DNA from 3 places in the Streptomyces sp. NPDC048604 genome. Region 2 is predicted to be linked to each of the others. Evidence: riboswitches for the same ligand, from Rfam matches in the RefSeq annotation. Region 2 holds a riboswitch; each other region holds the start of a gene.

Region 1 (9,791 bases), on a different contig from region 2:
GCGCCGCCAGCGCGTGCGCATCTTGAGCAGGATGACGAGGAACGAGCCGAAGAGGAACACGTACACGACCATTACCACGCCGAGCATGATCCAGAGGGTGGTGGAGCGGGTCGAGGTCACCGCCTCCGCGACCCGCATGTTCTGGTAGACGATCCAGGGCTGGCGGCCCACCTCGGTGGCGATCCAGCCGCACTCGACGGCCACGACGGAGGCCACGCCCGAACAGGCGGCGGCGCGGTAGAACCACCGGGAGGCGGGAAGCCGCCGGTGCCGCAGCCAGACCAGGCCGTACCAGAGGGCGAGCAGTACCAGGCCGGAGCCGATGACGACCATCAGGTCGAACGCCCAGTGGGCGATGGTCGCCTGGGTGGCCGTGGGCCGCTGGTCCGCCGGCACGGAGGTCAGTCCCACCACCTTGGTGTCCGGAGAGAAGCCGGCCAGCACCGAGTCGAGCAGCGGGATCTTGATGCCTCCCGAGACGGTTCCGTCCGAGTGCAGGCGGCCGAAGAGGTACTCCGGCACACGGGTGTCGGTGTTCCAGACGATCTCCAGTGCGGCGAACTTCACCGGCTGCTTGTGGAACACCGACCGGGCGATGGAGTCGCCCAGGACGAACTGCACCGGAGCGGCCACCGCGGCGATGGTGAACGGGACGGCGAAGCCGAGCCGGTGGTAGTGGTCCCGGCGGCCGCGCAGCCAGCCCGTGGCGTAGACACCGGCCACCATGAAGCCCGCGGTGAGGATCATCGCCACGACGAAATGCCAGTACTGCGGCCCGAACATCGGAGTGAAGATCGCCTTCCGAATGTCCACATCGACCGGATTGCCCTCGGGGTCGAGGGAGAAGCCCTGCGGCGTGTTCATCCAGGAGTTGGCGGCCAGGATGCCGAACGCTCCGAGCAGCGCGGCGGCCGGCAGCGGCAGCCCGAGCAGGAAATGCGTACGGGGCTTCAGCCGCCGCCACCCGTACAGATAGATGGCGATGAGCACCGCCTCCAGGAAGAACGCCCAGGCCTCGACGCCGAATCCGATGCCGAAGACATCACCCCATCTGCCCATCAGGCCGGGCCAGAGCAGGCCGAACTCGAAGGAGAGCACGGTGCCGGTGACGATGCCGAGCGCGAACTGCACCGCCATGACGGCCGACCAGCGCCGCGCCAGAAGCAGGGCCGTGGCGTCCTTGCGGCGCAGTCCGCGGTAGTGCATGACCAGGGTGATGAAGGGGAAGGCCACGCCCAGGGGCACCAGGATGATGTGGGACGCCAGAGTGAAGGCCATGAGCTCCCGGGCGGGCAGCAGTTGGGCCGGGGCATCCGCCAGCAGGTGGAACGAGGTGGACATACGCGCTTTCGCTGTCGATGACGTCTGGGAACAGGGTCAGCCGCCGGTGGCGAAGCCCGGGAAGAGGGTCATCCCGCCGTCGACGTACAGGGTGGTCCCCACGACGTAGTCCATGAGGTCGGAGGAGAGCGCGACCACGGCGTTGGCGATGTCGTCGGGGTCGCCGATCCGGTCGTACGGGATCAGCCTCAGCAGGTCCTCGCGGGCCTCGGCCGTCTCCCAGGCAGCACGGTTGATCGGCGTCTTGATCGCCCCCGGGGCGACCGCGTTCACCCGGATCTTCTCCGGTGCTAGCTCCTGGGCCAGTGTCTGCATCATCATCTGCACGCCACCCTTGGAGGACGCGTAGTTGACGTGCCCCGCCCACGGGATGATCTGGTGCACCGAGCTCATGCAGACGATCTTCCCGGCGGCGCGGGACACGGAGGGGACCACGCCGCGGCGCCGGAATTCCTTGGCGGCCTCCCGCGCGCACAGGAACTGACCGGTGAGATTGACGTCGATGACCTTCTGCCACTGGGCGAGCGTCATGTCGGCGAGCCGGGCGTCGCGCTGAAGTCCCGCGTTGGCGACCAGGACGTCGATGGTCCCGAACTCCTCGACCATCCGGTCCATCATCGCGGTGACCTGGTCCTCCTGGGACACGTCCGCCTCGTACGCCGCAGCGCGCACCCCGAACGAAGTGATCTCCTCGACCACTTCCTCGGCGGCCTCACGGCCCGACACGTAGTTCACGACCACGTCGGCACCGGCTCGACCCAGGCCGATGGCCGTGGCCTTGCCGATGCCCGAGTTGGCTCCGGTGACCAGCGCCTTCTGGCCCCGTAGCAGACGTGCGGGGACCACACCCTGCGGTGCTTCCGTGGCGGAACCCATCGATGCCCTGCCTCCTCGTCGCCCCCCGGCTGTAGTGGGCCGGGCACGGAGGTCACAGAATCACCGGCCGGGGCAGTCGACGTGCAGCGGGACCCCGAGTTGCGCCGTTGAGCCGAGCAGCTTCGTCCGATCGGACCAGCGGCCCGTTGGTCTCAGCCCAGCCGGGCCAATGTCGGCGACCGCCCTAGGTTGCCTGGTTTGTCGTCCCGCGCAGGTTCGCTCGGATGTGTGCCAGTGCCTCCACGGCAGGCAGATGCGTCAGGCCCTCCGTAAGGGGGAGATGCGAGGGGCAGAACCACTCGCAGTGCTCCGGGTGACCGGTCCAGTCATCCGGATACGTCCTTGTGGGCTGGAAGTACACGAGGGTGAAGTCCCCGTACTCGAAGTCCGAATGCTGGTACGGAACAAGGCATATGGCGCAGAACGGCGGCTTCATCGGGCGCTCGCATTCTCTGACGGGTCGACACCTGACGTCGCGCACGGTAGCCGACCGCGGGCGAAGGTCGAGCCGGAGCCCGATCTCGTGGACAGAGCCGCCCCGAGGGCCTGGCGACAGGCCGAACGTTTGACTGGCGGCGCAGCGGGTCGGCCGACTGAGGAGGCAGTTGTCGGGAGACATGTCGGCGATTTTGTCGTTCCGAAGGAGTTCGCGTCGCCACCGGTCGCCGCGAGCCCAGGGTCGTGGACAGGCGTGTCATCAGCCGGCCCACGCTCAGGAGTGGCAGACGGCCTCGGTGAGGCGGTCGGCCGCGTCGACGGCGGCCTTCGCGAGCCGCGCGCCGGGGTGTCGGGTGAGGCGTTGGATCGGGCCGGTGATCGTGACGGCGGCCACGACACGCCGGGACGGGTCGCGGACCGGCGCGGAAACGGAGGCCAGTCCGGGTTCACGCTCGCCGATCGACTGGGCCCAGCCTCGCCGCCGCACGCTGCTGAGGGCGGCGGCCGTGAAGCGAGCACCTCGCAGACCCTGGTAGAAGCGCTCGGGTTCCTCCCAGGCCAGCAGGATCTGGGCAGCGGAACCGACCTTCATCGGGAGTGCGGAGCCGACCGGCACGATGTCACGCAGGCCGGCCATACGCTCGGCGGTGGCGATGCAGACGCGCGTCTCACCCTGGCGGCGGTAGAGCTGGGCGCTTTCGCCGGTGGTGTCCCGCAGGGAGGTGAGTACCGGGCCGGCCGCGGCCATCAGGCGGTCCTCGCCCGCGGCGGCCGAGAGTTCGGCGAGCCGAGGGCCGAGGACGAAGCGGCCCTCGACGTCCCTGGCGACCAGACGGTGGTGTTCGAGCGCCATGGCGAGTCGATGGGCCGTGGGCCGAGCCAAGCCGGTGGCGGCGACCAGTTCCGCCAGAGAGGCCGGGCCCGACGCCAGCGCACCGAGGATCACATCGGTCTTGTCGAGGACGCCGACGCCACTGGAAATATCCGAAATGTCCATGAAGGGTTGTGCTCCAGTCTCGAACCGCGAGCCATGACTCGCGGCGACCTCACCCGGGGGAGGGGCAGGGGTTGTCAGCGGGGAAGGGCCGAAGCGGTCGGCCGATATGCCGCGGCGATCACGAGACGGATACGCGGAGAGCCCGAGGTGGACAGATCTTGGGCGAAGGGCAGCTTTGAGAGCACCGTGTCTCCTCATCTTTTCCCGCGCCACGGTGGCGCAGGCCGGAGTTGGCACTGATCCCGACCACACGGCGCGCACATCGAGCGCCGAGTCGACCGGGGAGTTGCCGGGGCTTCGTAGGGCCGGTCCCTCCACCCCTCTGGATGATTCGCGACGAACCATACAAGACTCCCGGAGCTACCTGCCAACGGCTTCCAGGAGGCGCTGGGTGGTCCCGGTGTGGCGTTGCGCGCGAGGCGAGCGGGCCGAAGGATGCCTGCAGCATGCAGTGCCGCGTTGCTGCGCGACGTGACCTCGATGCCGCCCGCCCTGGAGGTCGTCGTCCTGATGGGCCACAAGGCGCAGGCAGGCCGGGCGGCCTGCCAGTAGCAGTACGCGCCCAAGGCCCACATGCTGCCTGAAGTGCCGTTTGATGGCGATCGGGATGGATCAAGATCACCATGGCGGTGCAGTCCCTCGTCTCCCTGCTCATCCTGGGGCCCGGCCGTCGCTCGCGCTGTCGATGTCCTCACCTGAAACGCATGGAACGGAAGGGCCGGCTCACCCCTGCCGCGGACTGCGGACGGCGTCTCCGGCGTCCGTCGGCGGACCAGAGCCCGGCCGGGAACGAGGTACCCGGCCGGGGTGGCGCGGCGTCAGTTCCTGGGGCACTGCTTCCACGCGAGGTGGTAGACGGTGCTGATGTCGCCGTCGGTGGAGTCCATGGTCATGTAGCTCGTGGTGGCCGGGTTCGACGTGCCGGCGTCCACCCGGAGCTCGGTGTTGATGTTGAAGTTCCGCTGGACACCGCAGGGCGCCCACACCAGCTGCGCCCAGTCGGTGTCATCGGTGGCCTGCCAGTTGTCCTCGTACGGGCCTCGGAAGGCGTGCGTCCGGGATGCGGTGCTCGGCGAGCCCTGGAAGTAGTACGAAGCCTTCTCGGTGCTGGTCGCACCGGGCTGGAGCGACGCGTAGCCGCGGTAGTCGGCGCTGGCGATCGCGTAGGTGAAGCCCTGGGGCACGTGCACCACAAGGTTGAGCTGACAGTTCCTGCGGGCGGCTGTGGGGGAGGAGTTGCCGCCCGCCTGCGCCAGGTACTCGCTGTAGGTGACAGTGAAGGCGGTGTTGTCCTCGGATACGGCGATGGCGGCGGTGCCCAGGGGGCAGCCGGAGCCGTTCACCGTGGCGATGTCGATGACGATCCTGTCCGGGGGCGGGTCGGCGATCGACGAGGGGCCCGCCTGTGCGGGCAGGGCCGAGGCGAACAGGGCGGTGACCGCTCCGCTCACCATTAAGGAGCCTCTCATGGTTCTCCCATCCAGTGCTTCCATGCCGGGCGAGCGCGGGCGCACGGGGGCGCCTGGTCGCGGGGCGGGGGGTGCGGCGCGCCACAGAGGCGGGCGGCCGTCCTGGACTTACTGCGGTGGGTCGAGGCGCTGGTCGTGCGGAAGGGGTGGTGCAGCCGGCAACTGTTGAACTATCATGCACATGCCAGATGTGCGCCTCGAGTGCCCCGCCGGTACCAACGGGGGTGCTCGAATGCTAGATGCGCGAGCGTGCAAGGGCAGGGCGGCCCCCGGCCAACAATCGCCCCGCGAACGACCCTTCTTTGGCTCGGAACAGCGGGTGGTGCCGCAGGCCCCGGGCATCCCACTGGAGCTGTCTGCAGGTCCGTGGGGCGTCAGAAGGTGATGACGCCGGCAAGGGCTCGGCTGCCGACCGGGTCGAGCACGGTCTCGTAGGGCGTGCCGTCCGGATGAAGTCGTCCGGGGCGTAGTCGGCGACGTGATCCGCGTTTCTCGTACTGCACACGCCGGTCACCTCCGCGCCGGGCGCCTTGGCGATCTGGACAGCGGCCGAAGGCGAGGATCCGGGGCACGGACTTCGCCGGCCCGGTCAACTCCTCGATCAAGTTGCCGAGATGTGCACGCGACAGTCCCGTGAAGGCAGAAGGCGACAGGGCCGTACGCGCCCACCGAAACGACACCTTCAGTGAACCTACGGCCCTGTTCACGTGACGGCCGGACGCCTCGCTGATCGGACGCAACCGACGAAGAGCTGGACACCGCCACTGTGACCGTCCTGACGATCAGGCCGAGTCGGGTAGCCCCTCAGTCCTTGGGGTCGCGCAGGCCGACGCAGTCAAGGGCCCAAAAGACCTCTGAGTAGACGAAGGTGCCCGTCATCCACGGCTCGTGAGCCGACAACCGGGCAACCTGAAACGCGGCTTCAGGGATACGCAGCGACGGCGAACGGAAGCCCAACGCGCCTGCGCCTTCGAAGCCGCGCGTGCCGTAGTAGCGCGGCGAACCCTCCAGGAACACCAACGGCACACCCTCGCTGTCGGCCGCCTCGAGGGCGTGGGCGATGAGCTGCGTACCGATGCCCTGACGCTGGAACTCCGGGACCACGCCCAGCGGTGACAGCGACAGGACGTCCACGATCCGGCGCGGAGCATCCAACCGCGTCGCGCTCAGCAGGACATGCCCGACGACCCGGTCATCGACGACGGCGACAAAGGACATCGGCGCCAGCGCAGCCTCCGCAACGCGAAGTGCTTCCACGAGCCCGGGAACCCGATCGCTGTCACCGAAGGCGCGCGTATGAACCTCGCGCACGTCTCGGTGATCGTCAGGGATCTCCTGACGGATCACCAGCCCGGCACCACCGGGAACGATCCGGAAGCATTCAGGCGCACCGTGTGACGTCATGGACGCGAGGGTAGATCGCGGGGCGACTCATGCGCGAGGCAATTGCGCACCAGGTCGTCGGCGAGCTCGATATCACCGAGGCGACGGCGCGTGCCGACTGCGCGGCGGACATCGGCCCGCATGGTGTCCGCATGACCAGGATCCCCGACGAGGAGCGCGCAGAGCTGCAGCTCCACGAGCGGCTCCGCCTGCCGGCGTATCAGTACGTCGGAGGGCGCCGACGCATTGAAGGCGATACCGCGCGGCCAGGGCTCATGGAGAGAATCGGACACCGCGTCATCCTGCCACCCTGTCGCGCCCGGACCGGTCTACGTGGCGACCACGTAGACCGTGCCAAGTCAGAACAGGCTGGCTGGCGTGGTCTGGGACTTCTTCGGATCGAGAGGCCGGCAGCGTAGCCCTCGCCTGCTCATCAGCGAGGAGAGGGTGCTGCCGCCGCCAGGGTGTCAGGGCTCGTCGACCTCGGCCGGCTCCGTTCCCTGCCACTGGGCCCATCGGCCCGGGACGGAGGAGCAGGCCGCGGTGAGATGGGCCAGGTTTCGCCCCCGAACGTGCAGCCAGCTGTGGGCCGTCAGTCCGTCCTGCCGCAGAAGAAGCCCGGGAGCGGAGTACCAGCGGACCGGAGAGTCGTCGTCACCCGTCCACATGGGGTAATCCGGGAGCGCGACCCGTTCGAAGTGCCGCGGAAGCGTATCCGCAACATCAGGCGGCAATTCACATGCGTTGTAGAGCCGCTCCTCGCTGCACAGCGCCTCCGAAAGGACGAGCTCTACACACGCCAGCGAGACCCTGTCCATGAAGGGTCGCCAGCCGTCCCGCGACTGCACGACGACTGGCGGGTCGGTCTCGCCCAGATCGCGCAGACGCACCCCCCAGAAGGCGCACCCCTGGTTCTCGCTGCGGAAGCACAGCACACCCCCGAGGTCCTCATGCACGAAGAGTTCCGAGGGAAGCAGCATCGGATCCTGGTGCTCGAACAACTCCGGTCGGCGGCCGAAGAGCAGGTATGCCTCACGCAGAGCGGAAGGGAGCGACAGCCCCAGCCGGCCCTCCACCTGGTCGAGCTCTTCCTTCCCGACGCCGTCACCATCGGTCAAGGGCGCGTACCACCCGGCCGCGAAGGCCCGGATGAAGTCCCATGCCTCCGACCGGTCCGATATGCCGCCGTGCATGGCCGCAGCTGCATCGAAATCGAAGTCGCCCACCATGCGGTGGACCGTACCCGTTCCGCGTCCGCTACGCCGTTTCCTGGGCCAGGCACACCAGGTCGAGTTCGACGACGCCTTCGAGATCACACGCGGGGGATCCGCGCTCGTGCGGGGGGTCGGCCGGGGCGCGGCAGGGGTGTGGGGGCGGGCAGGGCGGGCCAGTAGTGGTCGGTGAAGAGGCGGGCGACCAGTTCGCCCCGGCTGGAGACGCCTGCTTTGGCGTAGACGGTCTTCAGGTGGTCGCGGACGGTGTGCGGCGAGATGACCAGTGTGGCGGCGATTTCGGCTGTGGTCATGCCGCGGGTGAGGAGTTGGGCGATCTGCAACTCGCGCGGTGTGAAGGCGTAGGCGTCGGCGATGAGGACCGCGAGGTCGGAGGGCGTCGCCGGTTCGACGACGAGGGCCACCGGTCCGGGCCTGCCGGCGGGGCCGTCGAGGCAGGAGGCGTGGCAGACCAGCCAGCGGTTCTCGGTGGTACGGATGCGTACCCGGGCGGTGCCGTGGTCGCGGCCGTCGGCGATGGCGCGGGCCTGGAGGACCACGCCGATCACCCAGACCGGCAGCTTCACTCCCAGGGGCGAGGACGACGACGGGCCCTCGGGCAGCAGCGCCAGGTGATGCCGTGCCTCGTCGTTGATCGACGTGGCCTGGCCGGATTCGTCGAAGAGGATCAGTCCGGGCGCCGGGGCCTGGGTGTGCGGCGTGGACTGGGGCGGGCGGGCCAGTCCGCGCAACCGCGCGGCCAGCGGACGGGAGAGCCCGGCGAGCAGCGCGATCTCGTCGGGGCGGAACGCGTCGGTGGTGCGGAACAGGCTCACCAGGCCCCATGGCCGGCCGTCGATCCGCAGTACGGCGCGGAGTTCGTCGTACACGCCCTGATCGCGCAGGAGGCGCCGGAAGCGGGTGCTGCGGGCGGGCAGGTCGCCGGTGGCCGCGCGTAGCCCGGCGGCCGGTACGGGCGCCCGGGCCAGCTCGCGGAACGGCAGGACGTTCTCCTCCAGGAGCTCGCTCTCCCAGTACGTGGCGCAGCTCTCCGCGGAGCCGAGGTCCTCCACCAGCATCGGCGCCGTGATCAGGCCCGTCTCCGGGTCGGCTGCCGTCCACACCGCCGAGTGGAACGGCACCAGCCGCCGCAGCTTGGCCGAGGCGCGGCTGAACAACTCCAGCGTGTCGGAGCCCCGTTGGGCGGCGGACAGTACCGGGCGGCGTGGGTCGGTCACAGGCGTCCTCCTTCGTGCGTGATCAGCGTGTCCGTTCGTCCGGGTGGCGACAACCCCTCATGTGAGGGGGGTAGTTCCGGGCCGAACGCCCGTGGGCGGGGGATACGGCGTTCCCGCGCTGTCGTCGAAGGTCGATGACACACGGCACAACGGAGAGGGAGCGCATGGACATCGCGATCATCGGGGGCGGTGCGGCGACAGTCGGTCTGCTCGACGCGCTGGCCGCCACAACGGGCGGGACGCCTGCCGGCGGGACGGGCACCATCACCGTCTTCGAGCCGTCGCCGCGACTGTGGCGGGGACGAGCGTACGGCCCGGACATGGATTCGGTGCTGGTGAACGCGCCACCCGCCATCATGTCGATCCGCAGTGGCGACTTCGGCCACTACGCGACCTGGCTGGGGGAGCGGGGCGCCGACCACACCGACCCTCTCCTCGGGCGGCCGCTGGTCCCGCGCGCTCTGTACGGCGACTATCTCGTGCACAGCGCCGAGAAGGCCGTGGCGGCCCTCGGCGAACAGGGCTGGCGGGTACGTGTCGTGGCCGGACGCGTCACGGAGGTCGTCCGTTCCGCGTCTCGTCTCGTCCTGCGCACGCACGACGTCCATGACGCACATGACGCACATGACGACGCACGCCGGGGCGCCCACGAGCACGACGCCACCCACGTCGTGCTGTGCGTGGGCGGAGGAACACCCCCGGACCTGTACGGCCTCAGCGGCCGCCCCGGCTTCACGGTCGACCCGTATCCGCTGGCCGACACGCTCGGGCGCGTTCCGACCCGGGGCGACGTCGCGGTCATCGGCAGTGGTCTGACCGCCGTCGACGTCGTCGTTTC
Region 2 (9,791 bases):
CGCTGCTCCTCGGCCTGCATCTTGGCGCGCTCGGCGGCGGTCAGGGTGTTGAGCAGCTTCTGGGCGTCGGCGAGCTTGCCCTGGAAGGTCTTCTTCTTCGCGCCGAGCGTCTTGCGGACGCTCTCCAGGTCGGCCAGCTTCGTGGTGGCCTCGGCGCGCTGCTGGGCGAGGGTGCGCTGCTTCTCCTGGATCGACTGGAGGACCTCGGCCTGCTTGGCCGTCAGCTGGTCGATGGCGGACGCCTTGTCGAGGTAGGTGTCCGGGTCGGAGGAGAGGAAGAGCTGGAGCGAGGGGTCGATGCCGCCCGAGCGGTACTGGGCGCTGGCGACCGAACCGATGCTGTCGCGCAGGGCGTTGAGCTCGCCCTGGCCGCGGGCCACCTTGTCCTGAAGGGCGCTGATCTCCTTCTGCAGCTTGCCGCGGCGCTCCTCGGCGAGGTTGTACTGCTCCGTGGCCTCTTCGGCCTCGTGGTGCAGCTTGTCGACCTTGGACTTGACCTCGTCGACCTTCGGCTTGGGCGCGGCCTGGGCGCCGGCGTTCGCGGAGAGGGCGACGGCCGCTGCGGCGGTCGCGGTGAGCACGGTCACGCGGGTGCGGCTCGGCTGCTTGGGACGACGGTGGGACGCCACGAAGGCGAGCTCCTTCTGCCTCAGGCCGCCTGGCCGCACGGGGAGGCAGGCGGGTCCCTTCACTGCCATCCGGGTTGGATGATCAACCGCGCGAAGGTTCGAGGCCCGACCCTAGTGACCAACTTGTGATCAGTTCAAATCCTCATGCGAAAAATCTCGCCCAGGCGGCACATTATTTACATACAGCACACGGGCAGTGATGAGTACTTGACCCTGAGCGGATCAGAATTCGGGCATTGCGCCCAGGAGTTGCCGACCTTCACGAGAGGCGCGAAAGGCGCTTCAGCAACAAGGCGGACGCGACCGGCCGCGCCCCCGACTTGGCGACGCCGTCCGCGACCTCGCGGTCGGTGGAGACCACCACGACCGGCCGGCCCGGCGGCTCGGCCCGGACCAGCTGCCGGATCAGCTCGTCCGCCGTCACGCCCGGCTTCGAGAACAGCACCCGCACACCGCGCGGCGGCGCGAGCAGCACCGGCGCGGCCAGCTCGGCCCCGTCGAAGACACAGGTGATCTCCGCGCCGGAACGCGCCGCGAGCGCGGACAGCCCGCCGAGCAGCCGCAGCCGCTGCTTCTCCAGCGGCATCGTCGGATAGCCGGTCTTGGTCACGTTGTAGCCGTCCACCACAAGATGCGCCTGGGGCAGCGCCAGCAGCTGGTCGAGCAGCGCGGGATCGGTCTCGGACAGCGCGCGGGCCGCGATGTCCTTCGGCGACATCCGCCCCGGCTCCACCGCGTCCACCAGGTCCGCCGGATGCACCGACACCGGCGGCAGCGCCAGTTCGCGGCGCAGCCCCTGCGCGGCGTCGAGCACGGTGTCGAGCAGCAGCCGCAGCCGCATGTCCTCCACCGAGCGGCCCTCGCGGGCGGCGCGCCGGCTGCCCTCCAGGGCCGCCTCGACCTCCCCGAGACGGGACTTGAGCCGGCGGGTCTCGCTCTCGGCGGCCGACACCTGGGCGGCGGCCTCCGCCCTGATCCCGTCGATCTCGCCGTGGACGCGGCGCAGCGCGGCCTCGCCGCGCTTCACGTCGCTCTGGGCGCTGCGCAGCTTGCGGTGAAGCGATTCCGCTTCCTTCCGGGCCGCCTCCAGGTCGTGGCGCAGCTGCTCGGTCTCGGTGCGGCCGCGCTCCTTGGCGGCGGCCACCTCCTCGCGCAGCCGCTCCAGTTCGCGCCGGCCGGCCTCGTCGGCCCGCTCGGCGTCGGCCCGCTGGACCTCCTCGCCGGCGGCGGCGACCAGCTTCACCCAGCCGGCCGGCCGCAGTACGTACGCGGCCGCGGCCACGTCCACCGGGTCGGCGGCGGCCGGAGGGCTGCCGGACTCGACGGCCGCGGCCAGCTCCGGCTCGGCCTCCTTGAGCCGCTCGCCGATCCGCTGCCGGAACAGCGCGTCGGTCTCCAGGGCGGCGGCCATCGCCGTACCGGCGAACTTGGCGCGGCGACTGGGCGTGAAACGCGCGTACTGCCGCAGGGCGGACGGGAGCTCGGCGACCGTCAGCTCGCCGAAGGCGTCGGCGACCAGCGCGACGACCCTCCGCCGCACGCCCTCCGGCAGCGGTCGGTCGAGCGCCTCGGCGGCGTCGCCCGCCGCACCGGCCGGCTCACCGTCCCGTGCGGGCTGCTCCACGTTCCGTCACCTCATCGTCGTCCGCGCCGTGCCTCAGGAAGCCGTACCCGGCCTGTCCACCAGTTCGATCTGGTCCACCGCGTTGCACCAGCGGCAGCGGACCGACTCGATGGTCTCACTGAGCACCTCGCGCTCCTCCACGGTGGGCTCCCCGGCCAGGTCTAGATGGACGTACTCGACGACCTTCGAGGAGCGGGTCACGTCGAAGCGGGTCAGGTTGCCGCAGAGGGTGCAGCGCCAGCGGGTCTCGGCGGTCGGCTGGGGAACCGTCGTCATCGTGCCGTCCTTCTTCCTGTTCGTGTCGAGGATCCCGCGGTGCGCCGTCGAACTGCGGAAGTACTGCCCGTCACCCTAGTCTCCCCCGGCACCCCCGGAGCGGGTCTCCGGCACGGGTCCGGGGCGACGCGGCGAGGCGCTCTGTCCCGCTCGGTCCGGTTACGCCATGATCTGTGCATGATCGACTGGCGGACGACGGCACGCGGCGCGGTGCACGGACCGGCGATGACGTACGGCCTGATCGCCGCCTGCTGCCTGGTCTTCCTGATCGGCCCGGTCTCCGGGTTCAACCCGGCGTACGGGACCGGCGACCGGTTGCTTGCCGCGCAGAGCGACTGGTTCCGCCGCTGGGGCGTGGTCCCCGCGGAGCTGATGAGCAGCGAGCCGCACACCCTGCTCACCCCGCTGACCGCGCTGTTCGTGCACGGCAGCTGGCTCCACCTGCTGGGCAACATGCTCTTCCTGTCCGTCTTCGGCGCGATGGCGGAGGAGCGGATGGGCCGGCTGGAGTTCCTGCTCTTCTATCTCGGCTGCGGCTATCTCGCGCTGCTGGCCTACGCGGCCGCGCACGCGACCAGCGAGCAGACCCTGGTCGGGGCGTCCGGGGCGATCTCGGCGGTGCTCGGGGCGTTCCTGTTCCTCTTCCCGCGGGCCCGGGTGACCAGCCTGTTCCCCTTCCTGCTGTTCCTGCCGCTGCGCTTCCCGGCCTGGATCGTGCTGGTCTTCTGGTTCGTGCTGCAGTGGCTCGCGGCCCGCGCCGCCGGGCCCGGTCCGGGCGTGGCGTATCTGGCGCACGTGGTGGGCTTCGCACTCGGCTTCCTCTACGCATGGGGCCGCTTCGCCAGGAGAGATAGGGTGAAGCCTCCAGCCGCGGCGACCGAGGGAGAACGCCAGCCATGATCACCGCGATCGTGCTCATCAAGACCAGCGTGGACCGCATCCCCGAGATCGCGGAGTCGATCGCCGCGCTGGACAGCGTCAGCGAGGTCTTCTCGGTCACCGGCACATACGACCTGATCGCCATGGTCAGGGTGGCCCGGCACGACGATCTGGCGGACGTGATCCCCGGCAGCATCAGCAAGATCCCCGGCGTCGAGGCCACGGACACGCACGTCGCGTTCCGCACGTACTCCCAGCACGACCTGGAGGCGGCCTTCGCCATCGGCCTGGAGTCGTAGGACAGGCCGCACAGCCACAAAAGAACGAAGGGGGTCCCCGCAGGGACCCCCTTCACCCGTACGAGTGGCGATCAGCCGCGGTCGGGGACGCAGCGGCCGTCCTCGGTGCGGTACTTCCACCGGGCGCCGTCGCGGACCAGCTCCTTCACCGCGCCGACGAACCGCTCCACGTGCTCGTCCGGCGTCCCGGCCCCGAAGCTCACCCGGATCGCGTTGAGCGACCTCCCCCAGCCTTCGGCCGGGGGGACCCCCACACCCGGCTCGGCCTCCGGCGCGCCGCACTCGCCGACGTCCTGCGGGTCGCTGCCCAGCAGGGTGCGCACGAGCGGATGGGCGCAGAACAGGCCGTCGCGGACGCCGATGCCGTACTCGGCGGAGAGCGCGGCGGCGAAGTGCGAGCTGTTCCAGCCCTCGACGACGAACGAGATCACCCCGACCCGGGGCGCGTCGTCGCCGAACAGGGAGAGCACCTTCACCTCGGGCACCTCGGCGAGGCCGGCGCGGACGGTGTCGATCAGGTGCTGCTCGCGGGCGACGAGGGTGTCGAAGCCGGCCTCGGTGAGCGCCTTGCAGGCGGCGGCGATGGCGTGGACGCCGATGACGTTGGGCGAGCCCGCCTCGTGCCGGGCGGCGGTGGTGTGCCACTCGACGTGCACCCCGCCGTCGGCGCGCCGGGCGACCGTGCGGGACGCGCCGCCGCCGGCGAGGTACGGCTCCGCGGCCTGGAGCCAGTCGGCACGGCCGGCGAGGACGCCGGAGCCGAAGGGCGCGTACAGCTTGTGGCCGGAGAACGCGACCCAGTCCACGTCCAGTTCGCGCACGGACACCTTGTGGTGGGGGGCGAGCTGCGCGGCGTCGAGGACGATCCGGGCGCCGTGCGCATGGGCCGCGGCGGCCAGTTCGCGCACCGGCCACAGCTCGCCGGTGACGTTGGACGCGCCGGTCACGCACACCAGGGCCGGACCGTGGGGGTCCCGGTCGGCGAGGGCGCGCTCCAGGGTGTCGACGGCCTGCTGCGGGGTGCGCGGGGCGTCGAGGTACGTGACGCGCTTGTCGTGCCAGGGCAGCAGGGAGGCGTGGTGCTCGGTCTCGAAGACGAACACCTGGCAGTCTGCGGGCAGTACGGCGGCGAGCAGGTTGAGCGAGTCGGTGGTGGAGCGGGTGAAGACGACCTGGTCGCCGTCCCGGCAGTCGAGGAACTCGGCGACCGTGGCCCGGCTGTTCTCGAACAGGTCGGTGGAGAGTTGCGAGAGGTACCCGGCGCCGCGGTGCACGCTGCCGTAGTACGGGGCGTAGGCGGCGACGTCGTCCCACACCCGCTGCAGGGCCGGGGCGCTGGCGGCGTAGTCGAGCGCGGCGTACGCGACCTCCCCGCCGGTGACGAGCGGAACGGTGACGTCCCGGCCGAGGACGGGCAGCGGCTCGCAGACGACGGTGGCGGTGGCGGTGGCGACGGCGGCAACAGACATGGCGAACTCCCGTACGAGGCAGGCGAACTCGACGCCTCGACGCGGCCGGACGCAGGAATGCGTCACCGCGGAGGCGTGCGAGGGAAAAGCAGAAAAGGGGTGCGGGAAAGGGGCCTGAGGGCCCTATCGCATTCGCTTGCTCACGAGACTGCTCCCTTGAGGACCAGGACCCCAGGGTTCGCGCAGGGGTCCGCGCTTGCCGTGGACCTTGCTGTCCACGGCCTGGTCTTCACCCGGGGCACCCCGCCACGGACGGAGGGTTGCCGGACAGCCAGCCGGGGCTTCGAGGCTGTCACTCATGACCTGTGGCCGAACGTATGCCACCGCTCGCTGTCCGCGCAACCCCGTCCGTCATCCGGACGGGGCCGCGCGGACCGGCGTTCAGGCGTTGCTGGCGGCGATCCAGCGGTCCAGGGCCTGCCGTGCCGCCCCGGAGTCGACGGACTCGGCGGCCTTCGCGACGCCGGCGCGCAGCTGCTCCGCCAGAGTGCCCTCGCCCGGGTGCAGGGCGGTCAGCGCCGCCGCCGCGTTGAGCAGGACGGCGTCGCGTACGGGGCCGGTCTCCCCGGCGAGCAGCCGGCGGGCCACGTCGGCGTTGTACGAGGCGTCCCCGCCGCGCAGCGCGTCCACCGGGACGAGCTCGATGCCCACGTCGCGCGGGTCGAACCGCTCCTCACGGACCGCTCCGTCGCGGACCACCCACACCCGGGAGGTGGCCGTGGTGGTCAGCTCGTCCAGGCCGTCGTCGCCGCGGAACACCAGGGCGGAGTTGCCGCGCTCGGCGAGCACGCCGGCCACGATCGGCGCCATGCGCGGGTCGGCGACGCCCACGGCCTGGGCCTTCACCTGCGCCGGGTTGGTCAGCGGGCCGAGCACATTGAAGGTCGTGCGGATGCCCAGCTGGCCGCGGGCGGCGGCGACGTGCCGCAGCGAGGGGTGGAACTTCACCGCGAAGCAGAGGGTGATGCCGGCCTCTTCGGCGACCTCGGCGACCCGCCGGGGGGTGAGGTTCAGATTGATGCCGAGCTTCTCCAGGACGTCGGAGGAGCCGGAGGCGGAGGAGGCGGCGCGATTGCCGTGCTTGACGACCTTCGCGCCGGCGCCGGCCACCACGATCGCGGCCATGGTGGAGATGTTGACCGTCTTCGCGCCGTCGCCGCCGGTGCCGACGATGTCGACGGCGGGGCCCGGCACCTCGATCACATTGGCGTGCGCGTACATGGTGCGCACCAGGCCGGTGATCTCCTGCACGGTCTCGCCCTTGGCCCGCAGGGCCACCATGAAGCCGGCGATCTGGGCGTCGGTCGCCTCGCCGCGCATGATCAGGTCCATCGCCCAGGCGGTGTCGTCGGCGGAGAGGTCACGGCCGTCGAGCAGACCGTTCAGCAGGACGGGCCAGGAGCGGTCCGCCGTGGTGATGCCTCCAGCGGGGGTCACAGCGCTCATGGTCGCTCCTGGTGTCGTACCGGCCGGTGTACCGGAAAGGTGTCTCCCACCCTATCGATCCCCGGGGACGGCAAAGAGCCCCGTCCAGCGAATGGACGGGGCTCTCGCCGTGGCGACCTCAGGTCGAGCAGGTCAGGTGATCAGTGGTGGCCGTGGCCGCTCTGGATCTCCTTGTACTCCTCGACGGTGGGCTTCGCGATCTGGCTGTCCTCGCCGTAGTAGCCCTTGTTCAGCTTGACCCGGAGCTTCTCCATGCGGCCGACCTTGCGCGCGACGCCGTTCTCGTCGACGGCGGGCGGCAGCTCGGCCGGCTCGTACTGCTCGTGGGCGGTGAGCAGGTGCAGCTCGCCCTGGCTGAGCGGGGTGTGGACCTCGACGAACTCACCGTGCGGCAGGCGCTTGATGACACCCGACTCGCGGCCGTGCAGCACCTTGTCGTGGTCGCGGCGCTGGAGACCCATGCAGATCCGCTTGGTCACGATGAAGGCGAGGACCGGGCCGACGAAGAACGCGATCCGGACGAACCAGGTGATCGAGTTGATCGACAGGTTGAAGTGCGTGGCCCAGATGTCGTTGCCGCCACCGATGAGCATGATCATGTACGCGGTGATCCACGCGACGCCGAAGCCGGTGCGGGTCGGCGCGTTGCGCGGACGCTGCGAGATGTGGTGCTCGCGCTTGTCGCCGGTGATCCAGGACTCGATGAACGGGTACACCGCGATGGCCGCGAGGACCAGCGGGAAGATCACCAGCGGGATGAACACGCCCAGGACCAGCGTGTGGCCCCAGAAGTTGATCTCCCAGCCCGGCATGACACGGATCAGACCCTCGGCGAAGCCCATGTACCAGTCGGGCTGGGCGCCGGTGGACACCTGGTCCGGACGGTAGGGGCCGATCGCCCAGATCGGGTTGATCGTGGCGATCGCCGCGATGACCGCGATGACGCCGAAGACCAGGAAGAAGAAGCCTCCGGCCTTGGCCATGTACACCGGCAGCAGCGGCATGCCGACCACGTTCTTGTTGGTGCGGCCCGGACCCGCGTAGTGGGTGTGCTTGTGCACGACCACCAGGATCAGGTGCGCGACCACGAGGCCGAGCATGATGCCCGGGAGCAGCAGGACGTGGGCCGAGTAGAACCGGGCCACGAAGTCGCCGCCGGGGAACTCGCCGCCGAACAGGAACATCGACAGGTAGGTGCCGACGATCGGCACCGACAGGATCGCGCCCTGCATGAAGCGGACACCGGTGCCGGAGAGCAGGTCGTCCGGGAGCGAGTAACCGGTGAAGCCGGTGAACATGCCCAGGAAGAACAGCAGGAAGCCGAACAGCCAGTTGATCTCACGCGGCTTGCGGAACGCACCCGTGAAGAACACGCGCATCATGTGCACGAACATGCCGGCGAGGAAGATCAGCGCCGCCCAGTGGTGGATCTGCCGGATCAGCAGACCACCGCGCACCTCGAAGGAGATGTGCATGGTCGAGTTGAACGCCTCGGACATCAGCTGTCCCTGAAGCGGGATGTAGCTGCCGTGGTACTCCACCTCGTTCATCGACGGGTGGAAGAACAGCGTCAGATAGACACCCGTCAGGATGATGATGATGAAGCTGTAGAGGCAGATCTCGCCCAGCATGAAGGACCAGTGGTCCGGGAAGATCTTCCGCATGTTGGCCTTGGCCAGCGTGTAGATCCCCAGGCGTCCGTCGGCCCAGTCGGCCATCCGCTCACCGGCGGGGGCCTTCTTCTTCGAATCCGTCACAGTGCTCATCCGCGCTCCCAGAAGGAAGGACCGACGGGCTCGTCGAAGTCGCCGAGCGCCTCGAGGTTGCCCTTCTCGTTCACGCCGATCCGCAGCTGCGGCAGGGCGTGTCCGGCCGGACCGAAGATGACGCGGGCACCGTCGGACAGGTCGAAGGTGGACTGGTGGCACGGGCAGAGGACGTGGTGCGTCTGCTGCTCGTACAGCGAGATCGGGCAGCCCACGTGGGTGCAGATCTTCGAGAAGGCGACGATGCCCTCGTGCGACCACTCGAGCTCTTGCTTGTCCTTGATGTCCTCCGGCTGGATCCGGACGATCATCAGGGCGGCCTTGGCGATCTCGACCTGGAAGTCGTGGTCGTGCTCGCTCAGGCCCTCGGGCATCGCGAAGGTCAGCGAACCGACCGCGACGTCCTCGGGACGCAGCGGCTCGTGCGTGTTCATGTTGATGAGCTGCTTGCCGTTGGCCCACAGGGTGGACCGGAGCTTCTTCTCGGGCAGCGGGCCCATGTCGCGCAGCAGCACGATGCCGGAGAGCGGCACCAGCGTCAGCGCGCCGAACATGGTGTTGCGGATCAGCTTGCGACGGCCGAAGCCGGACTCGTCGGCGCCGGCCGCGAAGTCCGCCATGACCTTCGCCTTGTCCTCCGGCGAGGCCTCGATCGGGTGGCGCTCGTCGGCCACCTCGACGTCGGACATCAGGGTGCGGGCCCAGTGGACCGCGCCCGCGCCGATGAAGAACAGGGCGAGGCCGAGGCTCCAGCCGAGCGCGAAGTTGAGCGCGCTCACCCGGCCGAACGGCCAGATGTAGACGATCTGGTCGACCGGGAAGATCACGTACGAGGCGATGAAGGCGACGGTGGCCAGCATCGACAGCACGAACATGAAGGCGACCGCACGCTCGGACCGCCGGGCGGCCCGCTCGTCGATGTCCTGGATGCGCGGCTTGTGGGGCGGAAGGCCCGGGTCGGCGAACGGGTCGTCGGCGACCTTCACCGCGCCGTGCGCGGTGTCCTGCGCTACGGGCAGGTTCTCTTCTGGAATCTCTTGGCTACTCATGACTTCTTGGCCTTAGCGGTGTGGGCCGCGACCCAGACGGCAACGGCGATCAGGGCGCCCAGCCCGAAGACCCAGGCGAACAGGCCCTCCGAGACCGGGCCGAGGCCGCCGAGCTTGAGGCCGCCCGGGTTGTCGGTCTGGTCGCTGTTGACCGCCTGGACGTACGCGATGATGTCCCTCTTCTCCTTCTCCGGCATGGTCGTGTCGGGGAAGGAGGGCATGTTCTGCGGGCCGGTCTGCATGGCCTCGTAGAGGTGCTTCGGGCTCACGCCCTCAAGGTTCGGGGCGTACTTGCCGTGCGTCAGCGCGCCGCCCTCACCGGTGAAGTTGTGGCACTGGGCGCAGTTCGAGCGG
Region 3 (9,791 bases), on a different contig from region 2:
CGCCGGCACCGTCGACGATGGTGGTCTCGTCCTTGGTGATGACGACCTTGCGGGCGCGGCCCAGCAGGTCCACGCCGGCGTTCTCGAGCTTGAGGCCGACCTCCTCGGAGATGACCGTGCCGCCGGTGAGGATGGCGATGTCGTTCAGCATGGCCTTGCGGCGGTCGCCGAAGCCCGGGGCCTTGACGGCGACGGACTTGAAGGTGCCGCGGATCTTGTTGACGACCAGGGTCGACAGGGCCTCGCCCTCGACGTCCTCGGCGATGATCAGCAGCGGCTTGCCGGACTGCATGACCTTCTCGAGCAGCGGAAGGAGGTCCTTCACGTTGCCGATCTTGGAGTTGGCGATGAGGATGTACGGGTCCTCGAGCGAGGCCTCCATACGCTCCATGTCGGTGGCGAAGTACGCCGAGATGTAGCCCTTGTCGAAGCGCATGCCCTCGGTGAGCTCGAGCTCCAGACCGAAGGTCTGGGACTCCTCGACCGTGATGACGCCTTCCTTGCCGACCTTGTCCATGGCCTCGGCGATGAGCTCGCCGATCTGGGTGTCGGCGGCGGAGATGGAGGCGGTGGAGGCGATCTGCTCCTTGGTCTCGACCTCCTTGGCCTGGTCGAGCAGCGCACCGGAGACGGCCTCGACGGCCTTCTCGATGCCGCGCTTGAGGGCCATCGGGTTGGCGCCGGCCGCCACGTTGCGCAGGCCCTCGCGGACCAGCGCCTGGGCGAGAACGGTCGCGGTGGTCGTACCGTCGCCGGCGACGTCGTCCGTCTTCTTGGCGACTTCCTTGACCAGCTCGGCGCCGATCTTCTCGTACGGGTCCTCGAGCTCGATCTCCTTGGCGATGGACACACCATCGTTGGTGATCGTGGGGGCGCCCCACTTCTTCTCGAGGACGACGTTGCGACCCTTGGGGCCGAGGGTGACCTTGACGGCGTCAGCGAGCTGGTTCATGCCGCGCTCGAGACCGCGCCGGGCCTCCTCGTCGAACGCGATGATCTTGGCCATGTGAAGTGGTCCTCCCGGACATGGGGTGGATAACGCTCCAGGACCGCGCCGACGCCCGCGACGGACGGTCTGCGCGCCGTGCGGTTCCTTGCCCCGCCCGGCCTGCGGACCTCGTCTGCCCGATCCTCGTAAGCACTCTCACTGGGAGAGTGCTAACGCCAATGATTAGCACTCGACCCAGGCGAGTGCAAGCGCCTCTCGGGGATCGGGCCGGTCGTCGCCACCCGCTGTACGCACGCACGAGGGGCCCGCATCCTGGTGGATGCGGGCCCCTCGAACGAAGTGCGTCGGTGGCCGATCGCGCCGCGGTCAGACGGCGAGCTTGACCATGTCGGCCTGCGGGCCCTTCTGGCCCTGCGAGATCTCGAACTCGACCCGCTGCCCCTCTTCGAGGGTGCGGTAGCCGTCCATCTGAATCGCGCTGTAGTGGACGAAAACATCCGCACCACCGTCGACCGCGATGAAGCCGTAGCCCTTCTCCGCGTTGAACCACTTGACGGTGCCCTGAGCCATGCCTAACTCCCCTATTACTGGCCCTTGCGCGGGACCGCACTTCGCGGACCCGGGTCAGACCCTGCGCCGGAACGCGTCGACCGCGGCTGAATGTATCTGCCCAACTGCCCTCTGCAACAGGTCAATCGGACGAGAAATCTGAGCGAACGAGAAAGGAGAATTGCGGAGATTTCCTTGATTTCCTGGGCAAGTCGGGCCCGGGAAAAGGCGCAAAAAGTACACATCGCGCGAGCACATTGGCTGCTTCTTGTCGCATGCGGGCGCATTCTCATATGCGGTCGGCATGAGCAGCGGAGGGGACTTCCCCAACTCTACCGCGCTCAACCATGCAGAATTGCCCCCTCCGTTTCTTGACGGAGGGGGCAATTGGGATACCGCGGGTAACGCGTGGAGCGCGTCAGCAGCCTCCGGCACTGTGCTCGATGGTCAGCCTCCGGCGACGGCCGGGATGATCGAGACGCCCGCGCCGTCCGGCGTGACCGTCTCCAGGCCCTGCTCGAAGCGGACGTCGTCGTCGTTGACGTACACGTTGACGAAACGGCGCAGCTTGCCCTGGTCGTCGAGGACGCGGGCGGCGATGCCGGTGTGGTTCTTCTCCAGGTCCGCGATGACCTCGGCGAGGGTCGTGCCCTCGGCCGGGACCTCGGACTGCCCGCCCGTGTAGGTGCGCAGGATGGTGGGGATGCGGACGTTGACGCTCATGCGTACTCCCTTTCAGTGGGCCAGGCCGGCGTCGCGGAACGCGTCCAGGCTCGGGCGGATGACGGCGGTCGCCTGAGAGGTCTCGGCCACCGCGTCGAGGGTCTTGAGGCCGTCGCCGGTGTTGAGGACCACCGTCGTCAGCGTGGGGTCGAGGACGCCGGCCTCTACGAGCTTCTTGGTCACGCCGACGGTCACGCCGCCCGCGGTCTCGGCGAAGATGCCCTCGGTGCGGGCGAGCAGCTTGATGGCGTCCACGACCTGCTCGTCGTTCACGTCCTCCACGGCGCCGCCGGTGCGGCGGGCGATGTCGAGGACGTACGGGCCGTCGGCCGGGTTGCCGATGGCGAGGGACTTGGCGATGGTGTTCGGCTTCTGCGGGCGGACCACGTCGTGGCCGGCCTTGAAGGCGGCCGAGACCGGGGAGCAGCCCTCGGCCTGGGCGCCGAAGATCTTGTACGGCTTGTCCTCGACCAAGCCGAGCTTGATCAGCTCCTGCAGACCCTTGTCGATCTTGGTGAGCTGGGAGCCGGAGGCGATCGGGATGACGAGCTGGTCCGGCAGCCGCCAGCCGAGCTGCTCGCAGATCTCGTACGCAAGCGTCTTGGAGCCCTCGGCGTAGTACGGCCGCAGGTTGACGTTGACGAAGCCCCAGCCCTCGCCCAGCGGGTCGCCGATGAGCTCGGAGCAGAAGCGGTTGACGTCGTCGTAGTTGCCCTCGATGCCGACGAGTTCGCCGCCGTAGACCGCGGCCATGACGACCTTGCCCTGCTCCAGGTCGTGCGGGATGAACACGCAGGAGCGGAAGCCGGCGCGGGCGGCCGCGGCGCCGACGGCGCCGGCCAGGTTGCCGGTGGAGGAGCAGGACAGGGTGGTGAACCCGAAGGCGCGGGCGGCCTCCAGGGCCTGGGCGACGACGCGGTCCTTGAAGGAGTGCGTCGGGTTGCCGGAGTCGTCCTTGACGAACAGCTTGCCCGGCTCGACGCCGAGGGCGGCGGCGAGGTTGTCGGCCTGGACGAGCTTGGTCCAGCCGGGGTTCAGATTGGGCTTGTCGGCGACGCCGGCCGGGACGGGCAGCAGCGGGGCGTAGCGCCAGATGTTGGCGGGGCCGGCCTCGATCTGCTTGCGCAGCGCCTCGGGGTCGCCGGCGGGAAGGTCGTACGCGACTTCGAGCGGTCCGAAACACAGCTCACAGGCGAAGATCGGGCCGAGCGCGAACCGCTCGCCGCACTCGCGACAGGAGAGGCCGGTCGCGGGACCGAGATCGACCGAATTCTGGGTGGTTGCAACCGTCTGTACAGCCATGGAGGCGAGGCCCTTTCTCCTCATCTTCCTCATGGCGCATTTCGCCATGAGACGGATTTGGCACCTTCCCTAGCCGGGAGCCTCGCGGTCGCACGACGGCGACGGAGAACCGACTGGAGGGTTGCCGGGGCTTCAACGGGCCGTTTCCCTCTGCCCCTCTGGATGAGCGGTATTCGATTGTGGAACGCGGTCGGGACCCCGACATGCACCGGGCCGCTGCGTTGTTCAAGACTGTAACCGAAGGCGCGGACGGTTGAGATAGTCGTCCGAACCGCGAGATGGATCACAGACCGCAGCAACTGGGGAGTAACCGACGTGCTGGATGAAGTGGAGCGCTGGCTGGGCAGGCGCTCCTGGTCGGTGGCCGACCGGCCGATGGAGCAGATCCTGGCGGCCAAGCGGTCGACGACGGTGAGCGTGGTGCTGCCGGCGCTGAACGAGGAGGCCACGGTCGGCGACATCGTGTCCGTCATCCGCCGCGAACTGATGTCCGAAGCGGTCCCGCTGGTCGACGAGCTGGTGGTGGTGGACTCCGGGTCCACCGACCGTACGGCACAGGTGGCCGCGGCGGCGGGCGCGCGGGTGGTGGCGCGGGACGCGATCCTGCCGCGGATCCCGGCGCTGCCCGGCAAGGGCGAGGTGCTGTGGCGCTCGCTGCTGGCGACCGGCGGGGACGTGGTCTGCTTCGTGGACGCGGACCTGCGGGACTTCTCCGCGGACTTCGTCTCGGGGATCGTGGGCCCGCTGCTCACGGACCCGGACGTGGAGTTCGTCAAGGCGATGTACGACCGGCCGCTCGGGGACGCCCCCGGGCAGGGCGGCCGGGTGACGGAGCTGGTGGCGCGGCCGCTGCTCAACCTGCACTGGCCGCAGCTGGCCGGCTTCGTGCAGCCGCTGGGCGGCGAGTACGCGGCGCGGCGCACGCTGCTCGAGCGGCTGCCGTTCCCGGTGGGGTACGGGGTGGAGCTGGGGCTCCTGGTGGACGCGCTGCACACGGTGGGCCTGGATGCGCTGGCGCAGGTGGACGTGGGGGTGCGCAAGCACCGTCACCAGGGCGGTCAGGCGCTGGGCCGGATGGCGGCGGCGATCTACCGGACGGCGCAGGTCCGGCTGTCGCGCGGGCACCTGGTGCGGCCGGTGCTGACGCAGTTCGAGCGGGCCGAGGACGGCGCGCCGGGGTTCGTGCCGCGGACGTATCCGGTCGACACCGAGGAGCGGCCGCCGATGGCGGAGATCGCGGAGTACGCGCGCAGGCGCGTGGCGTAGCGGGCGTGGCGTAGCCGGGGCGCGCGGGGGCGGGTGACTAGATTCCGTTTTCATGCGATTTACACAATTCACGCAGTTGACGATGGAAGTCGGTGGGCGCGCAGGAGAGCGGCTGTGGCTGCTCGGGGGCCTGGTCCTCGCCCTGGGCGCCACCGGCGTCGTGGCGCGGGCGGCGGCCCGGGCGCGGCGGGACCGGTGACCGGTTGTCGCCACCCTGTCCGGGCGTACGTTTGAGCGGTTCCGGGACGGGCTAGGTTCGCCACATGGCCACTGTTCTCGTCGCCTCCAACCGCGGTCCGGTCAGCTACGTCCGCCGGGACGACGGCGCGCTCGACGCCCGGCGGGGCGGCGGCGGGCTGGTGTCCGGCCTGAGCGCGGTCTCCGCGGAGGACAGCCTGTGGGTCTGCGCGGCGCTGAGCGAGGGCGACCGGGAGGCGGTGCGCCGGGGCGTCGGCGAGACGGGCGTCCGGATGCTGGACATCGATCCGGCCGTGTACGACGACGCGTACAACGGGATCGCGAACTCGGTGCTGTGGTTCCTCCACCACCACCTGTACGACATCCCGCGCGAGCCGGTCTTCGACGCGGAGTTCCGCCGCCGCTGGGAGTCGTACCGCGCCTACAACCGCGCTTTCGCCGAGGCGCTGGCGGAGGCGGCGGACGAGGGCGCCTGCGTGCTGGTGCAGGACTACCACCTGGCCCTCGTCCCCGGGCAGCTGCGGGAGCTCCGCCCCGATCTGCGCATCGGCCACTTCACGCACACGCCCTGGGCCTCGGCGGACTATCTGCGGATGCTGCCGGCGGACATCCGCGAGGAGCTGCTGCAGGGGATGCTCGGGGCGGACGAGCTGGGCTTCCACACGACGAGGTGGGCGGACGCGTTCGTGGCGTGCGCGCGCCTCGACGACGAGACGCGGACGCCCCGGGTGCGGGCCTACCCGCTCGGCGTCGACGCCGAGGACCTGCGGGCGCTGGCGTACCGGCCGGAGGTGGACGAGCGGCTCGCGCGGCTGCGCGAGGAGATCGGCGACCGCCGGACGATCGCCCGCGTCGACCGCACGGAGCTGTCCAAGAACATCCTGCGCGGCCTGCTCGCCTACCGGGAGCTGCTGACCGTCCGGCCCGAGTGGCGGGGCCGGGTCGTCCACCTGGCCTCGGCGTACCCCTCGCGGCAGGACCTGGAGGCGTACCGCTCGTACACGGCGGCGGTGACCGAGCTGGCGGAGCGGATCAACGAGGAGTTCGGCACGGCGGACTGGCAGCCCGTGCTCGTCTCCGTCCAGGACGACTTCACGCGCTCGCTCGCGGTGTACCGCATGGCGGACGTGGCCCTGGTCAACCCGGTCCGCGACGGCATGAACCTGGTGGCCAAGGAGATACCGGTGGTCTCCGAGGCGGGCTGCGCCCTGGTCCTCTCGGAGGGCGCGGGAGCGTACGAGGAGCTGCGCGAGGACGCGCTGACGGTGAACCCGTACGACGTGACGCAGACCGCGGAGGCCCTGCACAAGGCCCTCACGATGCCCGCGGCGGAGCGCGCCGACCGTACGAAGCGCCTGGCCGCCGCAGCGACCGCCCTGCCACCCCAACGCTGGTTCCTCACCCAACTGGAGGCCCTGCGCGCCCTGCCGCAGGCGTAAGCCGCCCGGCGGTAGCCCCCGCCCTGCGAACGGATGATGCCGCAGAATCTTCCGTTCCGGCCTCTCCTCGCCGCGGTCCTTCTCGTGTCAGACTCTGCCGCGATCGTTCCCCCAGGCGATCCGCCGGCATCACACGAAGCATGCGAAGGGATCGCACGTGAAGCGATTTGTCGTGGGCATGACCCTAGGGTCGGCGCTCACCGCTCTCCTCGCCGCGGGACTCACCCCGGCCGCCGCGCAGGAAACCCGGGACTCCTCGGCGCCGGGGGCCAAGGGCCCCGCCCGGCACCGCGCCGACAACCGTCCCGGACCGCTCACCAAGCAGCGCACCGAGCTGCGCGAGCAGGCGATCGACAAGGTCGCCAAGGGGAAGGCCCGGGCGAACGCCGAAGGCGTCGTCGAGGTCGCCCCCGGCAAGTTCGTGGAGACGGCCACCGTCCGCTCCGAGAAGATCCTCACCGTCCTCGCCGAGTTCGGCGACCGCGCGGACGGCAAGTACGGCACCGTCCCCGGCCCCCGGCACAACGAGATCCCGCAGCCGGACCGGAGCAAGGACAACTCCAACGCCTGGACCGCCGACTTCTCCAAGGGCTACTACGAGAACCTCTTCAACGGGCCCGGCGAGTCCATGAAGACGTACTACGAGAAGCTCTCCGGCGGGCGCTACTCGGTCACCAACACCGTCGAGGACTGGGTCAAGGTCCCCGGCAACGCCTCCTCCTACGGCGACAACGCCATCGAGGACACCGGCGGCTCCTGGGCCTTCGTCCAGGACACCGGCGACGCCTGGTGGAACGCCCAGCTCGCGGCCGGCAAGACGCCCGCCGAGATCGACGCGTACCTCGCCCAGTTCGACGTCTGGGACCGCAACGACTGGGACCACGACGGCGACTTCGACGAGCCCGACGGCTACGTCGACCACTTCCAGGCCGTCCACGCCGGCATGGGCGAGGACTCCGGCGGCGGCGCCCAGGGCGAGGACGCCATCTGGTCGCACCGCTGGTACGTCAACGGCGACGACTACGGCCTGACCGGCCCGGACGTCTCCGGCGTCCAGAACAAGGCCGGCGGCGCCCGCATCGGCCAGTCGAAGTACTGGCTCGGCGACTACACCACCGAGGGCGAGAACGGCGGACTCGGCGTCTTCTGCCACGAGTTCGGCCACGACCTCGGCCTGCCGGACTACTACGACACGAACGGCGGCGAGAACTCCACCGCCTTCTGGACCCTGATGAGCTCCGGCTCCTGGCTCGGCCACGGCGCCGCCGCGAACCAGGGCATCGGCACCCACCCGGGCCTGATGGGCGCTGAGGAGAAGCTGTTCCTCGGCTGGCTGGACTACGCCGACGCGCCGCTCGGCGCGACGGGCTCGTACACGCTCAATCCGGCCCAGTTCCAGACCGCCGGCAAGGAGCAGGCCGTCCGCGTCGCCCTGCCCGACAAGACGGCCAGCACCGTGTACACGGCCCCCGCCTCCGGCTCGCACGCCTGGTGGACCGGTTCCGCGGACGGGCTCAACCAGTCCCTGACCCGCTCCGTGCCGGCCGCCGCCCGGGTCACCGCCAAGGCCGAGGCCTGGTACGAGATCGAGGCCGACTTCGACTACCTGTTCGCCGAGTACTCCCTCGACGGCGGCGCGAACTGGCTGCGCGCGGGCACGGCCGTCGACGGCTCCTCGGCCGGCAAGTGGACGACGCTGCGCTTCGCGTACGACGCCGGCGGCAAGCCCTCGCTGTTCCGCTTCCGCTACCAGACCGACGGCGGCGTGCACTTCGCCGGCGCGTTCCTGGACGACATCACGCTGACCGCCGGCGGCACGACGCTCGCCGCCGACGACGTCGAGCAGGGCGCGGGCGGCTGGACGGCGACCGGCCGGTGGAAGATCTCCACGGGCACGGAGTCCGCCACCTACCCGCGGTACTACCTGGTGGAGAACCGCGAGTACGTCGGCAGCGATGCGCTGCTTGCGGAGGGCCCGTACCAGTTCAGCAAGGGCCTCACCGCCCCGGACTGGGTGGAGTTCTTCCGCTTCCAGAACGGCATGCTGGTCTGGTACGTCGACCGGTCCTTCGACGACAACAACGTCAGCGACCACCCCGGCGGCGGCTCGGCCATGGCCGTCGACGCCCGGCCCGCGCCGTTCCGGTTCGACGACGGCACCGCGCCGAGCAACCGGCGCCAGCCCTTCGACGCGACCTTCGGCCTGGAGGCCACGGACGCGACCTGCCTCCACAAGGAGGTCGAGGTCGGCAAGGGCAGGAACCGGACCGTCGAGACGAAGGCGGCCTGCGCCCCCTCCGTCCCCGGCATCCCGGTCTTCGACGACACGGACCCGAACGCCTACTACGACCCGGCGGCCGCCCAGGCGAGCGTCAAGGTCGCGGGCCACGGCGTGCGGGTCACCGTCACCGACGACGCCGGCGACGACCTGCGGATCACCGTGGCCAACCCGGCCGCGCACTGATCAGCGCGTACGGAACCGGCGCGTGCTGATCAGCGCGTCCTGACCGCCTCCGCGAGCCGCGCGAGGAGGTCCACCACCGCGGACGGGCCGGCCACCGACAGGTCGGCCCGTTCCGCCAGTTCCGGGACCTCCGTGGAGCCGCTGCACACCAGCAGGCCCGGGACCCCGTTCGAACGGAGCTTCTCCACGGCGGCGAAGGCGGGCAGGTCCCCCAGGTCGTCGCCCGCGTACAGCACGGACTCCGCGCCCGTGGCGCGCACGTGCTCCGCCAGCGCCATGCCCTTGTCCATGCCGGGCGGGCGCAGCTCCAGGACCATCCGGCCCGGCTCCAGGACCAGGCCGTGGCGCGCGGCCAGCTCGGCCAGCGGGCCCTTCAGCGCCTCGAACGCGCCCTGCGGGTCCGCGGCGCGCCGGGTGTGCACGGCGACCGCGCGGCCCTTCTCCTCGATCCAGGCGCCGGGCCAGGCCCCGGCACCGTCCAGGAAGCCGGGCAGTTCGGCGCGTACCGCGGCGACGCCCGGCGGCACGGCGGTGGCCGTGACCGTGCCGGAGACGGCGTCCCAGCGCTCGGCGCCGTAGTGGCCGAGGACGACCAGGTGCTCCAGGCCGGGCGCCCCGGCGAAGCCTCCGTGCCGGACGGCGACCCCGGCGGGCCGGCCGGTGACCACGGCCACCGAGGCGACGTGCGGGGCCAGTGCGGACAGGGCGGGCACCGCGCCGGGATGGGCGCGGGCCTGCTCGGGGTCGGGGACGATCTCGGCGAGCGTCCCGTCGAAGTCGAGGGCGACGACGGCTTTGGCAGGGCGCGCGAGGAGCGCGGCCAGACCGTCGCGGCCGGCGGACGTGGTCGGGTGCGGCAGGCTGCTGACCATGTCTCCGACCCTACCGACGCTCCGCGTCC

What was found. Region 2 has a riboswitch for S-adenosylmethionine ahead of ACGFMM_RS29705 (aminotransferase class V-fold PLP-dependent enzyme). Riboswitches for the same ligand answer to the same signal wherever they lie in the genome.
Region 1: linked by a shared signal. The riboswitch ahead of ACGFMM_RS31145 (IclR family transcriptional regulator) and the one ahead of ACGFMM_RS29705 (aminotransferase class V-fold PLP-dependent enzyme) in region 2 are both predicted to bind S-adenosylmethionine.
Region 3: linked by a shared signal. The riboswitch ahead of thrC (threonine synthase) and the one ahead of ACGFMM_RS29705 (aminotransferase class V-fold PLP-dependent enzyme) in region 2 are both predicted to bind S-adenosylmethionine.

Annotation. Positions count from the first base shown of each region.
Region 1 is NZ_JBICVX010000019.1:105,814-115,604, forward strand. Features, by position in the region: gene ACGFMM_RS31135 (cytochrome ubiquinol oxidase subunit I) at 1-1,341, opposite strand, end outside; gene ACGFMM_RS31140 (SDR family oxidoreductase) at 1,378-2,217, opposite strand; gene ACGFMM_RS31145 (IclR family transcriptional regulator) at 2,930-3,652, opposite strand; SAM riboswitch class I at 3,844-3,985, opposite strand; gene ACGFMM_RS31150 (DUF4360 domain-containing protein) at 4,471-5,121, opposite strand; gene ACGFMM_RS31155 (GNAT family N-acetyltransferase) at 5,926-6,468, opposite strand; gene ACGFMM_RS31160 (hypothetical protein) at 6,522-6,797, opposite strand; gene ACGFMM_RS31165 (SMI1/KNR4 family protein) at 6,972-7,733, opposite strand; gene ACGFMM_RS31170 (LuxR C-terminal-related transcriptional regulator) at 7,817-8,953, opposite strand; gene ACGFMM_RS31175 (FAD/NAD(P)-binding protein) at 9,118-9,791, shown strand, end outside.
Region 2 is NZ_JBICVX010000017.1:91,094-100,884, reverse strand. Features, by position in the region: gene ACGFMM_RS29730 (NlpC/P60 family protein) at 1-629, opposite strand, end outside; gene ACGFMM_RS29725 (NYN domain-containing protein) at 889-2,253, opposite strand; gene ACGFMM_RS29720 (hypothetical protein) at 2,287-2,529, opposite strand; gene ACGFMM_RS29715 (rhomboid family intramembrane serine protease) at 2,707-3,429, shown strand; gene ACGFMM_RS29710 (Lrp/AsnC family transcriptional regulator) at 3,426-3,707, shown strand; gene ACGFMM_RS29705 (aminotransferase class V-fold PLP-dependent enzyme) at 3,779-5,176, opposite strand; SAM riboswitch class IV at 5,364-5,480, opposite strand; gene trpD (anthranilate phosphoribosyltransferase) at 5,558-6,622, opposite strand; gene ACGFMM_RS29695 (cytochrome bc complex cytochrome b subunit) at 6,763-8,388, opposite strand; gene ACGFMM_RS29690 (Rieske 2Fe-2S domain-containing protein) at 8,385-9,437, opposite strand; gene ACGFMM_RS29685 (c-type cytochrome) at 9,434-9,791, opposite strand, start outside.
Region 3 is NZ_JBICVX010000003.1:445,994-455,784, forward strand. Features, by position in the region: gene groL (chaperonin GroEL) at 1-1,006, opposite strand, end outside; gene ACGFMM_RS08660 (cold-shock protein) at 1,316-1,519, opposite strand; gene ACGFMM_RS08665 (MoaD/ThiS family protein) at 1,946-2,221, opposite strand; gene thrC (threonine synthase) at 2,234-3,523, opposite strand; SAM riboswitch class I at 3,541-3,692, opposite strand; gene ACGFMM_RS08675 (glucosyl-3-phosphoglycerate synthase) at 3,839-4,789, shown strand; gene ACGFMM_RS08680 (hypothetical protein) at 4,866-4,988, shown strand; gene ACGFMM_RS08685 (trehalose-6-phosphate synthase) at 5,053-6,426, shown strand; gene ACGFMM_RS08690 (immune inhibitor A domain-containing protein) at 6,605-8,890, shown strand; gene otsB (trehalose-phosphatase) at 8,920-9,762, opposite strand.